DNA from 2 places in the Kitasatospora sp. NPDC091335 genome. Region 2 is predicted to be linked to the other one. Evidence: predicted binding sites of a transcription regulator. Region 2 holds the regulator's gene; the other holds the start of a gene.
What was found. Region 2 encodes HspR, which represses chaperone genes until heat shock. Its sites were predicted from a motif close to TTGAGNNNNNNNNNCTCAA; they were not measured.

Region 1 (6,979 bases), on a different contig from region 2:
GTGATCAGCTGTTCGGCGAGGGAGGAGACGGCGGCCCTGGTCAGCCCCGTCCCGGCGGCCACCTCGGCGCGCGAGCGCGGGCCGCTCGCGATCATCCCGAGCACCAGGGCCAGGTTGGCCCGGCGCATCCCCTGCTGGCTGGCGGGCCCGGTCCGGACCGCGTCCGGCTCGCGCATGAGGCTCACCCCGTCCCCTTCACGGCACGTCCCGTGGCAGCTCGGGTGCCGCGTGACCGGGCTCCTGGGGCACCGCCGCCGCCAGGGCGGGCCCGGCGAGCGGGACGAAGACCCACCGCCGCATCGCCCAGTAGCGGAACAGCATCGCCACGAAGGTGCCGACGACCATCCCGCTGAGGAAGTCGGCGACCTCCTGCCGGAAGGGGCTGGTGTACGGCTCGCGCAGGTCCAGCAGGTAGCGCGAGGCCACCAGCGGAAGGTCGTTGACGGCGATCGCCACCGCGCTGACCAGGACGAACATCAGCACCTCGCGCGGCCGGCCGTCGGCCCGGAAGGCCCAGCGGCGGTTCAGCACGTACGAGACGACGGTGCCGATCACGGTCGCGATGGTCAGGGCGACCACCGGTTTGCCCGCCAGCACGGTGAGCTTGAGCTCGAAGTCGATCACCGTGGTGAGCGCGAAGCAGCCGCTCCCGACCAGCAGGAACTTCACCAGCCGGCGGTGCCGCACCAGGAAGGGGCGCAGCCGGTCGGGCACCCGGGCCAGGGCGCGCTGCGTGGGGGACGGCATCTCCGCAGTCTCGCACGCGGGGATGCCGTCGGCCCTCCAGATCGCCGGTGGTGCCCTGGCCGCCCATCCGGCGCCCAGGGCACCGGTCGGACGGCCGGGGCACCGGTCAGGCGGCCACCAGCACCGCGGCCGTGGCCGGCTCCAGGGCCAGCTCCAGCACCTCCCGCACGTCCGCCACCGGGTGGACGGTGAACCGCTCCAGCACCTCGGCCGGGACGTCGTCCAGGTCGGCCTCGTTGCGCTTGGGGATGACCACCGTGGTGATCCCGGCCCGGTCCGCGGCGAGCAGCTTCTGCTTCACCCCGCCGATCGGCAGCACCCGCCCGGTCAGCGACACCTCGCCCGTCATCGCCACGTCGGTGCGCACCTTGCGGCCGGAGAGCAGCGAGGCCAGCGCCGTGGTCATGGTGATGCCGGCGCTCGGCCCGTCCTTGGGGACGGCCCCGGCCGGGACGTGCAGGTGCACGCCGCGGTCGCGCAGCGAGGTGACCGGCAGCTCCAGCTCGGCGCCGCGCGAGCGCAGGTAGGAGAGCGCGATGTGCGCGGACTCCTTCATCACGTCGCCCAGTTGCCCGGTGAGGGTCAGCCCGCTGCCGCCGGTCTCGGCGTCGGCCAGCGAGGCCTCGATGTAGAGCACGTCGCCGCCGGCGCCGGTCACCGCGAGGCCGGTGGCCACGCCCGGGACGGCGGTGCGGCGCTCGGCCGGCTCCTGGGCGGACTCCGGCACGTGGTGCGGCCGGCCGATCAGGGCGCGCAGGTCCTCCGCGCCGACCGCGGCGGGCAGTTCGCGCTCGCCCAGCTCGGCCTGGGCGGCGATCTTGCGCAGCACCCGGGCGATCGAGCGCTCCAGGTTCCGGACGCCCGCCTCGCGGGTGTACTCCCCCGCGAGCCGGCGCAGCGCCTCCTCGTCGACGCCGACCTGCCCGGCGTCGAGGCCGGCCTTCTCCAGCTGGCGCGGGAGCAGGTGGTCGCGGGCGATGACGACCTTCTCGTCCTCGGTGTAGCCGTCCAGCCGGACCAGCTCCATCCGGTCGAGCAGCGGCTCGGGGATGGCCTCCAGCACGTTGGCGGTGGCGAGGAAGACGACGTCGGAGAGGTCGAGTTCGACCTCCAGGTAGTGGTCCCTGAAGGTGTGGTTCTGTGCCGGGTCCAGCACCTCCAGCAGGGCGGCGGCCGGGTCGCCCCGGTAGTCGGAGCCGACCTTGTCGATCTCGTCCAGCAGGACGACCGGGTTCATCGAGCCGGCCTCCTTGATCGCCCGGACCAGCCGGCCCGGCAGCGCGCCGACGTAGGTGCGCCGGTGGCCGCGGATCTCCGCCTCGTCCCGGACGCCGCCGAGCGAGACCCGGACGAACTCGCGGCCCATGGCACGGGCCACCGACTCGCCGAGCGAGGTCTTGCCGACGCCGGGCGGGCCGACCAGGGCGAGCACCGCGCCTCCCCGGCGGCCGCCGACCGCCCCGAGCCCCTGGTCCGAGCGGCGCTTGCGGACGGCCAGGTACTCGACGATCCGCTCCTTCACGTCGGTCAGGCCGGCGTGGTCGGCGTCCAGCACCGCGCGGGCGCCGGCGATGTCGTAGGCGTCCTCGGTGCGCTCGTTCCAGGGCAGCTCCAGGACGGTGTCCAGCCAGGTGCGGATCCAGGAGCCCTCGGGCGACTGGTCGGAGGCGCGCTCCAGCTTGTCGACCTCCTTGAGCGCCGCCTCGCGGACGCCCGCGGGGAGGTCGGCGGCCTCGACCCGGGCGCGGTAGTCGCCCTCCTCGTCGGCCGGTTCGCCGTTCAGCTCGGCCAGTTCCTTGCGGACGGCCTCCAGCTGACGGCGGAGCAGGAACTCCTTCTGCTGCTTGGCCACGCCCTCCTCGACGTCCTTGCGGATGGTGTCGTTGACCTCCTCCTCGGCGAGGTGGTCGCGCAGCAGGGCCAGCGCGTACTCCAGGCGGGCGACCTGGTCGGCCTCCAGCAGCACCCTGAGCTTCTGCTCGGGGGTGACGAAGGGGGCGTAGCCGATGTTGTCGGCGAGCTCGCCGACGCCCTCGATCCGGTCCACCCGGTCGACCACCTGCCAGGCGCCGCGCCTGCGCAGCCACTGGGTGGACAGCGCCTTGTACTCCTTGACCAGTTCGGCGGCCCGCCCGGCCACCGGTGTCCCGGCCGAGGACTCCTCGAAGGGCGTGGTCTCCACCCAGAGGGCGGCGCCGGGGCCTGTGGTGCCGACGCCGATCCTGACCCGGCGCACGGCCCGCACCAACGCGGCGGGCTCGCCGTCGGCCAGCCGGCCGACCTGCTCCACGGTGGCCAGCGTGCCGGCCGCCGCGTACGAGCCGTCCATCCGCGGGACCAGCAGGACCTGCGGCTTGCCGGAGCCGGTGGCCGCCGCGCGGGCGGCCTCGACCGCGGCGCGCACCTCGGAGTCCTTCAGGTCCAGCGGGACGACCATGCCCGGCAGGACGACCTCGTCGTCCAGCGGCAGTACGGGCAGGGTGAGCGGTGTGGACGTCGATGCCATGATCTCTCCCCGGTCAGTGAAGTTGAGTCGACCTGACTAAGGCTTCGCGGGCGCCGGATGTTCCCGGCGTCCAGTTCGCTGTGAGCGAACACGATTCGGCACGGGAAGCACCGCTTCCGGCTCCGTCAAAAGAGCACCGAAAGCACCGACCGCGCCTTAAGGGAGCCTGAAGTGAACGCTCCGGCCCCGGGGAGGCCCCGCCCGGGCGGCGGCGTCAACGCGCCGGCCGCACCCGCGCGGAAGCACCGCCGGCCGCGGGGGCGGCCGCCGTCACGGCGGCCGGACGCGGCCGGGGCGGACGCCGCTCGATCCGGCGCAGCCAGCGCCACAGCGCGACCCCGGTGAGCACCGCGGCCGGGTGCCCCACTCCGGTGATCACGTCCTTGTCGGTGGCGATCTGCTCGGCGATCATCAGCCCGGCGCCGCCCAGCGCGAGCAGCCGCCCGCGCCAGGAGAGCAGCCCGGCCAGCGCGCCCAGGCAGGCGAGCACGCCGTAGCTGACCCCGATGTCCAGGTAGTCCATCGCCTCGGGCGCCATCCGCCCGGTCTCCACCGCGGTGATCACCACCCCCTGGGAGAGCAGCGTCGCCGCGACGTGCCCGGCGGCGAACACCGCCGCCGCCCGGGCCGGCCCGACCCTGCGTTCCAGCGGCGCGAGGGTGACGGCGAATCCCCACAGGTACGGCATCCACACCTCGCCGGCCACCCAGAATCCGCTCAGCACGAGCGCACGCAAAGGATGCTGGAGGAGGTTGTGCCCGTCCGAACTGGAGGCCTCCTGCAACCGCTGCACGAGTTCCGGATCGGCGAGCCTGGCGAAGGTCGTGGTGGCTCCCACGACGGCGAGATATCCGAGCGTGAAGGGCGTCCGCCGGGGTGTCGGCATCCGTTCCAGCAGCCACTCCACGACACCGGCGCGCAGGCCGAGACGGAGCATTCCGTACGGCGCTCCCATGGTCCCGAACCCGTCGGCACCCCGCCCCGGACCAGCCATGCCGCCTCCGCTCCACGCCGCAGCCACCGACTCCCGCCAGGTGTCCAACGTACCGGCCCGCACTGCGGATTCCGCCCGGTCGGGTGTCGTCGCGGTCACCGTACGTCGAGGTTCTGAGAGGCACCTGGGAAAAGCCCGTGAAGACCGCCGCCGCGGCGGGCCGCCGGATTCCCGGCATTGGTCCAGACCTTCTCTCCATTAACGCGACAGCAGGGCCTCTGACCGGCGACTTGGCGTCAACTGGAGTGCATACGTACCGTTACGCGGTGAAAATTCGCCGGGTAAGGTATCGGCCCGTGCCCACTCGTGCAGTGGGTCCGAGGGCGGCCCGACAGCCGGCCCACGGGCCGGAAACGTCCGGTCCACCTGCCGGGAAGCATCCACTGTCCGTACGCTGCGAAGTGCGCGGGAGACATGGGCGGCCGACCATCCGTCCTCGGCTCCCGATCGCGCGGCGGGACGGCGGACCCGGCACAGTCCACGACGGAACAAGACTACGAGCGGAGCCCGCCATCCCCACAGATGGCCGGCCCGCAGCCCTGGGGGCGGTGGCGTGACCGTGACAGAGATTCAGCAGGACAACCACAACACCGGTGGCACTGTGAGCAGCCAGCGCAGAGTCCTGGTGGTGGAGGACGAGCCCACGATCGCCGAGTCGATCGCCGCCCGGCTGGGCGCCGAGGGATTCAAGGTCGCCGTGGCCCACGACGGCCCCGGCGCGGTCGACGGCTTCCACACCTGGCAGCCGGACCTGGTGGTCCTCGACATCATGCTGCCCGGCTTCGACGGCCTCGAAGTGTGCCGCCGGATCCAGGCCCAGCGCCCGGTGCCGGTGCTGATGCTGACCGCCCGCGACGACGAGACGGACCTGCTGGTCGGCCTCGGCGTCGGCGCGGACGACTACATGACCAAGCCGTTCTCGATGCGCGAACTGGCCGCCCGCGTCAACGTCCTGCTGCGCCGCGTCGAGCGCGCCCAGCAGGCCGCCCGCACACCGGCCCTGGGCAGCCTGCGCTTCGGCGAGCTGGAGATCGACCACGTGCAGCGCCGGGTCCGGCTGGCCTCGGGCGACGTCCACCTGACGCCGACCGAGTTCGACCTGCTCGCCTGCCTGGCCGCCCAGCCGCGCGCGGTGCTCACCCGTGAGCAGCTGCTGGCCGAGGTCTGGGACTGGACCGACGCCTCCGGCACCCGCACCGTGGACAGCCACGTCAAGGCACTGCGCCGGAAGATCGGCGCCAGCTGGATCCGCACCGTCCACGGCGTCGGCTACGCGCTGGAGGCTCCGCTCTCCTGACGGCGCCGCACGGACGACGGGCCGCCGGGGGGCCCGTGTCCGGGACGACGCCGCGCCACCACGCGGGGACTACAGGGACCAATGACCTTTCCACAGCAACGCAACGGGGAATCCGACGGCGCGCGGCCGCAGAACCTGGCCGCCCGCGCCGCCCACCGGGTCTGGGCCGACGTCCGGCCGCTCGACCCGGTCCGCTCGATCAAGGGCAAGCTCGCCCTGCTCGTGATCGTCTCCGTGTTCCTGGCCACCGGGATGGTGGTCGTGGCGATCCGGTCCGAGACCCAGATCCGGATCATCATGGTCTTCTCCATGATCGCCTCGCTGCTCTTCATGCAGTTCCTCGCGCACGGACTGGCCTCCCCGCTGCGCGAGATGACGGCCGCCGCCCGCGCGATGGCCTCCGGCGACTACAGCCGCCGGGTCGAGGTGAACTCCCGCGACGAGATCGGCGAACTGGCCGCCGCCTTCAACGCGATGGCCGCCGACCTCCAGGCCGCCGACCGGCACCGCCGCGAGCTGGTCGCCAACGTCTCGCACGAGCTGCGCACGCCGATCGCCGCGCTGCGCGCCGTCCTGGAGAACGTGGTGGACGGGGTCGTCCAGCCCAATCCGGCGACCCTGGGGGCGGCGCTGGAGCAGACCGAGCGGCTCGGCCGCCTGGTCACCCACCTGCTCGACCTCTCCAAGATCGACGACGGCGTGGTCGCCCTGGACGCCCGCACCTTCGAGGTGCGCGAGTTCCTGGACGGCGTGCTGCGCGGGGTGACCGTGGACGGCGCGACGGCCGGCGGTGCCTTCTCCCGGCGCGGGGACGTCCGGCTGGCCCTGGAGGTCAGCCCGACCGGCCTGACCGGCGTGGCGGACCCGGAGCGGCTCCACCAGGTGGTCGCCAACCTGGTCGACAACGCCTGCAAGCACTCCCCGCCTGGCGGCACCGTGACGGTACGGGCGAGGCCCGATGACGGGGAGGGCGGCCTGCTGCTGGAGGTCGAGGACGAGGGCCCCGGCATCCCGCCGGCCGACCGCACCCGGGTCTTCGAGCGGTTCAGCCGCAGCGGCACGGCGACCGCCGCGGGACCGGGTGCGGACGGCGGCACCGGGCTGGGCCTCGCCATCGCCCGCTGGGCCGTGGACCTGCACGGCGGGCGGATCGCGGTGGCCGAGTCCCCGCGCGGCTGCCGGATCGAGGTCAGACTGCCCGGGCGGCGCCAGGGCGACGGCCGGGACATTTGTCACAGATCCGACACAGAGGCCTACGAAGATCACTAGAAATTCAGGCCGGTTTTTTGTCCGGTTTGGTCCAGGTATAGGCTCTGTTCAGGGCTGATCGGTTCCCCGCAGATACGGCTTTCTAACGCACTTTTTCAGCCAAAGTGCAGGTCAGCACTGTGATCTGGGCGACGCCTGGGCCCCGGGGACTGCGCGATCACTGGTC
Region 2 (6,979 bases):
GCCAAGTCGTCCGGGCAACCGCAGCCCGAGTGGCGACTTGCTCTTCGGGAAGACCGCGGGCGCCACAGTCGGCGCCGGCGGGAACGGGGGAACGAAGAGCACCGGCTGGGGGCCATGTGTGGTGATGGCCCCCGCTGCCGGACCCGTCGAGGCGTTGCTGCTCCGCCTCGACGGGAGCGCCCTGGCATTGGCGTACCGATGGCGGCCCCCGGGGACCCGGCGTGCGACGGCACCCGGGCCGGGGGTCCGCCGTCCCACCCGGTACCGTGACCGCCACGCCCGGGACCACGCCGTACCGGCATCCGGATCCGCGGGCCCGGCCGGCCCACCGGGACCACGGCCCGCGCGGCGGGGAACACGGGGCAACACCAGGGGAGAGGCGTCCGGCAGGGAGGGCACGACGTGACGGCGGAACCGGCGGTCACACCGGACCAGGCGGGGCACGTGGGCGAGGAGCCCGACGAGGCCGCCCGGCAGCTCTACCTGGCCGTCATCGCCGAGGGTGGCCGCGTCCCGGCCGGCGAGGTCACCGACATCGACCAGGGCGCGCTGCAACAGCTCATCGACATCGGCCTGTTGATGGTCAACCCGATGGACCGCTGCTACACCGCAGTCAGCCCGCGCTCGGTCAGCGACCGCCTCGGCGCCGAACTGCGCAGCGAGGCCACCCGCCTGCTGGTCCGCGCGGAGAACCTCCCCGGCGCCCTGGACGGTCTGACCCGCGCCTACGACGCGATGCCCCGCCCGTCCGGCCCGGCCGGCGGCGCCGTCCACGTCGAGGGGCACGTCCACATCCGCCAGCGGATCTCCCAGCTCGTCTCCGACTGCCGCTCCGAGGTCCTCACCGCGCAGCCGGGACACCGTCCCGCCGACACCCTCCAGGTCGCGCTCCGCCAGGACGTCCAACTGCTCAGGCGCGGCTGCTCGCTGCGCACCGTCTACCAGCCGGTCGCCCTCGCCGACCCGCCGGCCCGCGCCTACGCCGAGGAGGTCACCCGGCACGGCTCGCTCATCCGCGTGCTCGACGAGCCCTTCCAGCGGCTGATCGTCTTCGACCGGTCCGTCGCCGTGATCTCCGCCAACGACGACAACAGCACCGCCGCCTTCATCAGCGACCCGGCCACCATCACCTACCTGGTCGGCACCTTCGAACGCGACTGGGCGCGCGCCGAGACCACCGAGACCGCCACCCCCGGCCAGGGAGCCGCCAGGACCATCCCCGACCGGGTCGGCCGGCTGCTCGCCCGCGGTCTCACCCAGCGCGCCGTCGCCACCAGGCTCGGCCTGAGCGAACGCACCGTCGCCGGCCACATCTCCCGGCTGCGCGACCGCTACGGCGCCCAGACCCTCTTCCAGCTCGGCTGGCTGATGCGGGGCGCCCGCGATGACCGATGAGCCGGGCCAGGCCGAACGGGCCCTCTACCTCGCCGCGGTCCGCGGCGGCGGGCGGCTGCGCCCCGAGGACCTCGCCCCCGCCGACCGTCCCACCCTGGCCGCCCTCGTCGCCCGCGGCCTGCTCGCCCCCACCGCCACCGGCTGGACCGCCGCCGACCCGCGGGCCCAGGTCGACCGCATCGGCTTCGAACTGCGCTCCCGCGCCGTCCGCCTGCTGCTGCACGCCGAGCGGCTCCCCGGCACCCTCGGGCCGCTCGCCCGCGCCTACGACACGGCCCGCCACCCGGACCGGTGTGCGCCGGCCGTCGACCCCGGCACCTCCGGTCCGGCCGACACCGTCGACGACGCCGCCGACGTCCGCCGACGGGTCACCGAACTCGTCTCGGAGTGCCGGGAGGAGGTCCTGGCCGCCCAGCCCGGCCCGCGTCCGCTCGAAGCCCTCAGGATGGCCCTCGCCCAGGACCTCTCGCTGCTCCGCCGGGGCTGCTCACTGCGCACCGTCTACCAGCCGGCCACCGTCGCCGATCCCGCCGTGCAGAGCCAGATCGCGCTGCGCGCCGGGCAGGGCGCCCAGGTCCGGGTCCTCACCGAACCGTACGAGCGGGTGCTGGTCTTCGACCGTGCGGTGGCGGTCATCCCCGCCGCGGAGGACCGCAGCCGTGCCGCCTTCCTCACCGACCCCACCACCGTGGCCTACCTGGTCGCCCAGTTCGAACGCGACTGGGCCCGCGCCGCACCCGTCGGCCGTCACCTCGACCCGCCGCCCGCCACCACCGTCCGGATCGGCCGGCTGCTCGCCCGCGGTCTCACCCAGCGCGCCGTCGCGACCCGGCTGGGTGTGAGCGAACGTACCGTCGCGGCCCACATCTCCCGGCTGCGCGACCGCTACGGCGCCCGGACCCTCTTCCACCTCGGCTGGCAGCTGCGGGGCGAGCGCCATGACTGACACTCCGCCACCCCGTTGTTCGTCCAGCGCCTCACCCGGCGTGCCGGCGCGAGCGGCCGGTGCCTCGGGGAACGTGCGGTGGCGGGCCGGTTCGCCCGGCCGCGGGACTCGTACGACGCGGAGACGCTGTTCCGGCCGGGCCGGCAGCCGCGGGGAGCCCGGGCGGGAGAGCCCGGTGGGCAGCCGCCGTTCAGCCGGTGGCGGCGCCGGTCGGCCAGTAGCCGGGGACCGGGGGCTGCTGCCGGGGGACGCTGAACTGCTCGCCGGGGGCGGTCCAGAAGCCCTCGCGCAGGGAGAGCGCCATGCCGGCCCAGTCGAGCGCGGTCTCGACCGTGTGGTTGAGGGCCTCCTGCGACCAGGTGTCGTCGAAGACCAGCGGCAGGACGGGGGCGACCTGCTCGATGGTGGCGATCAGCGGGTTGTGGGTGATGGCCTCGTCGACCAGGAGGACGATCGGCTTGCGCAGCGCCGACGCCCAGCCGAGCTCCAGGCTCACGCCGGCCGAGAGGGGGGCCCCGACGTAGGCGAACACCAGGTCGGCGGACTGGAGGGCGCGGAAGTCGGACGGAACGCGCGGCTCCGGCGCGCGGCCGGAGATGGTCCAGGCGTCGCTGTGGTGCGCGCTGTACACGGCGGCACCGCTGCGGAGGAGGGTGGTGCGGAGCGTCGTCAGCCGCGTCCGGCTGGCGAGCGTCACCACGCTGTCGGCCGGCCCGGTCAGCCGCATCAGCGGCGCGGCCAGGAACACACGTGCACGCCGACCCTCAGGGGCCTGGCTGTCGTGGTGACGCAGGTAGGGCTCGGTCATGTCGACTCCGGGGAAAGGCCGACCGGGTTGAAAAGTGCGTCGGCAGGCGTGGAGAGTGGTTGCTGCTTCAAGTAGTCCGATGCCCCGATTGTTGGGAGAATTGACAGTACAGCAACAGAATTGTCAACTGGTGCTGGACTATCGGGGGCGAACTGATCGTCCATCTGTGGCACCTGCCCCGTCCAGGGCTTCCCGGTGTCATATGGATGCCTGGCAGGGAGATGACGCGTTCTCAGGCGTGCAGCTATTGGCAGGCTCGTGCACCCTGCGGCAACATGTGGTCGGTAAGTTTTGTCTAGGCGCTGCGTTCGACGCAGATGACAGAAGGGGTGGGCATGTCTCACTTGTGCCGTTTCGTCCGTAACGCGGTCCTGCCTCTGGTTGTCGGTGCGGCTGCATTGCTCGGCGGGTATCTCGCGGTCGACCACGGGCAGGCGGCGCCCGACTCGTCGGCCGTTGCCGCTGTCTCCGTCCTCGACGACATCAGCTGGGGCTGACCGCGTGTGCCGACCGGCACTGATGCGAGACTTCCCCGGACTTCCTCGTCCGCGGGAAACGTATTCGCAGGTGGGCGGCCGGCGCGTTTTTACCCGCCACTGATCCGACGCGCCGCTGGCGCGGGCATGTCTCTACGGATGGTTCCCGTTTGTGGATTCAGCCCGCGCGAGCGCGTATCCGAGTTGGAACAAGGAGTCCACATTGTGCTCCTCGCGCATCTCGGCGATATGGCGGGCCAGGGTGCGTTCGCTGATTCCCAGGCGTCTCGCGATGACTCTGTGATTGGTTCCCGCCAGCAGTAGATCGATGATCGTCTGGCGAAGCCGCGAGACGACCTGCTGGGGGACGGCGCGGTCCCCGTCGAAGTCGAGGGCGCGGCTCCAGCTCGGCTCGAAGACCTGCTCGGCGAGGTAGGTGGCCACCGCGGGTTCGTGGATGAAGGCCGCCATGTTCAAGTCGTGCGCGACCGGGATGACGGCCATCTTCCGGTCTATGACGATGAGCCGGGTATAGGGCTCGTCAAGGGTTCTGTACTGGCCGCCGGCCTTGGCCAGGCGTGTGACGTAGTCCCGGGTGGGCTGGTGGTAACGCGTGCTGGCGTGGTAGATCGTCCGGATCTTCGTGCCGTTGCCCAGCATGGCGAGGTCCCGGTCGATCACCGAGGCCAGGAGCTCGGGAGGCCGTGGACCCCCTGGCTGGAGTGCCAGCGCCTCCTCGGCGCCCGCGTCGGCGTACTGCTGCATCTTCTGATTTATCAGCACTTTGCCATGGACATACTCGATCGAGCCGCCGACCTGTCCGGGCGTGTGAAACTCCTGGGCGAGTTCGCTCAGTTCGGTCGGCAGGGCGACGGCCCGGGTGAGAAGCTCGAGCGCCTGTCGCTGCCAGGTGCTGCTGAGGCTCTCCGAAAGCTGGGTCGGGTCGATGGCGATCAGGCTGTCCGGCGCGTCGAGGTCAGGGACCAGAAGGCCTATTCTGATCAATTCGTCCAGCGGACCCGATTCACCCGGGGCCGGGACCTCTTTCGACGTACTCCCGCCGGTCCTGATGATGTGCAGGAAAAGCGCACGAGCTTCCGCGGAAAGTATCGGCCCCCCACTCGTGATGGGGCCGAATTGAGCTCGTCCACTCATGCCGGCTCCTTGCCGTTGACCCAACCCGCCGTGACCCGTCCCAGCAGATCCTAGGGCGCGTGACCATTGCTGATGATGAGATCGCCGGTCTCTCCCGAGCTTGGCCGATCGCCAGAGCGACACTCTCTCACCAACACCGAGCCGCCGGCACCCCCCGAGAGGAGGGGCCGGCGGCTCGGTGGGTGGCCCGGTCAGCGCCTGGGGCGCCAGACGACGAGGGCGCTGGACTGCGGGGTGGGGGGCTGGTACGGGACGAGGTCACGGCGGTAGGAGGCGTGGACGGCGGCCTCGCGCTGCCGCAGGGCGCTGGCGGCGCCCTCCAGGGAGTCGACCAGTTCCGCGACGCGGGACTGGAGGGCGGAGACCTGGTTCTCCAGCTCGATGATCCGCTTGATGCCCGCCAGGTTGATGCCCTCGTCCTGGGAGAGCCGCTGGACCTCGCGCAGCTGCTGGATGTCGCGCGCGGAGTAGCGGCGGCCGCGGCCCGCGGTGCGGTCGGGGCAGACCAGGCCGAGGCGGTCGTACTGGCGCAGGGTCTGCGGATGCAGCCCGGACAGTTCGGCGGCCACGGAGATGACGTACACCGGGGTGTCCTCGGTGAGGACGTACTGCGGCGGGGCCGCGGCCCGGCGGGTGCGGCGCGGGCCGGCACCGGGCAGGCCCTCGCCGACGCCGGGGCCGATCGGGGTGTCGGGATCGATCGGGTTCATCGGGGACATCTGGTCGTCACGCTCCCTTCGCCGCCCGGAACAGGGCGGCTCGCGGATCGTCGGAGGCGGTGGCCTCGCGGTACTGCTCCAGGGCGTTCAGCGCGTCGCCGGCGACCTGCTGGGGCACCACGACCTCGACGGTGACGAGGAGGTCGCCGCGGGTGCCGTCCTTGCGGGTGGCACCCTTGCCGCGGGCGCGCATGGTGAGGCCGTTGGCGCTGCCCGGGGGGAGCTTGAGCTTCACGGCGGGGCCGTTCAGGGTGGGCACCTCGATGGTGGCGCCGAGCGCCGCCTCGGGGAAGGTGACCGGGACGGTGACCGTGAGGTTGTCGCCCTTGCGCCCGAAGACCGGGTGCGGGTCGACGTGCACGGTGACGTAGAGGTCGCCGGGCTGTCCGCCGCGCTCGCCCTGGGCGCCCTTGCCCTTGAGCCGGATGCGCTGGTCGGCCTGGACGCCGGCCGGGATGCGGACCTGCATGGTGCGGGCCGAGCTGGCCCGGCCGCTGCCGTGGCAGTCGGGGCACGGGTCGTCGACGATCATGCCCCGGCCGCGGCAGTCCTTGCACGGCTCGGAGAGCGCGAAGGCGCCCTGGCCGCGGCTGACGGTGCCCGCGCCGACACAGGTCGGGCAGACCCGCGGGGTGGTGCCGGACTTGGCGCCGCTGCCGTTGCAGTGACGGCACGGGGCCTGGCTGGTCATCCGCAGCGGGACGGTCGCGCCGTCGACCGCCTCCTCGAAGGAGAGCGTCACCTCGGTCTCGACGTCGGCGCCGCGCCTGGGCGGGGCCTGCCGGGTGCCGCCGCGGTTGAAGAGGCCGCCGAAGACGTCGCCGAGCCCGCCTCCGCCGCCCCCGCCGCCGCCCTGCTGGCCGCTGAAGAGGTCGCCGAAGTCGAAGCTGTAGCTGCCGGTGCCGCCGGGGCCGCCGCCGGCCCGGAAGCCGCCGTTGGCGAAGAGGCTGCGGGCCTCGTCGTACTCCTTGCGGCGCTTCTCGTCGGAGAGGACGTCGTACGCCTCGGAGATGTCCTTGAACCGCTCCTCGGCCTTGGGGTCACCCGTGTTGGCGTCGGGGTGGAACTCGCGCGCGAGCTTGCGGTAGGTCTTCTTGATCTCGGTGGCGGTGGCGTCCTTGGGCACGCCGAGGACCTTGTAGTAGTCCTTCTCGACAAAGTCCTTGCCACTCATGGCTTCCGCCACCTCCCGATGTCCATAGTCACAGAGCTGTCAACAGGCGCTGAGCGAACGACCGTCGACAGCGCGCTGCGGAGCCGGCCGCCGTACTTGCCGGCGTACGACTCCGCAGCGCACTGGGTGTCAGCTGTCACTGGGTTCCAGCTGTCACAGGTTGTCAGCTGTCCGAGCCACCGTCGGACTTGTCCGGGTCGGCGGACTTCGCCTCGGCGTCCGAGGACGCCTGGCTGCCGGGCTGCGGTTCCGCGACGGCCACCATCGCCGGGCGGATGATCCGCTCGCCGATGCGGTAGCCGGGCT

Region 1: lon (endopeptidase La) is a predicted target of HspR. The motif match lies at 3,276-3,294, and genes of this name have one in related genera.

Annotation. Positions count from the first base shown of each region.
Region 1 covers NZ_JBIVUM010000004.1:343,086-350,064, reverse strand. The annotation lists gene ACIQOW_RS13010 (ROK family protein) at 1-176, opposite strand, end outside; gene ACIQOW_RS13005 (GtrA family protein) at 196-747, opposite strand; gene lon (endopeptidase La) at 854-3,253, opposite strand; gene ACIQOW_RS12995 (rhomboid-like protein) at 3,468-4,190, opposite strand; gene ACIQOW_RS12990 (response regulator transcription factor) at 4,807-5,544, shown strand; gene ACIQOW_RS12985 (sensor histidine kinase) at 5,626-6,813, shown strand.
Region 2 covers NZ_JBIVUM010000002.1:645,968-652,946, reverse strand. The annotation lists gene ACIQOW_RS07825 (LuxR family transcriptional regulator) at 403-1,395, shown strand; gene ACIQOW_RS07820 (helix-turn-helix domain-containing protein) at 1,385-2,341, shown strand; gene ACIQOW_RS07815 (hypothetical protein) at 2,532-3,149, opposite strand; gene ACIQOW_RS07810 (helix-turn-helix domain-containing protein) at 3,779-4,780, opposite strand; gene ACIQOW_RS07805 (heat shock protein transcriptional repressor HspR) at 4,972-5,499, opposite strand; gene dnaJ (molecular chaperone DnaJ) at 5,507-6,673, opposite strand; gene grpE (nucleotide exchange factor GrpE) at 6,837-6,979, opposite strand, start outside.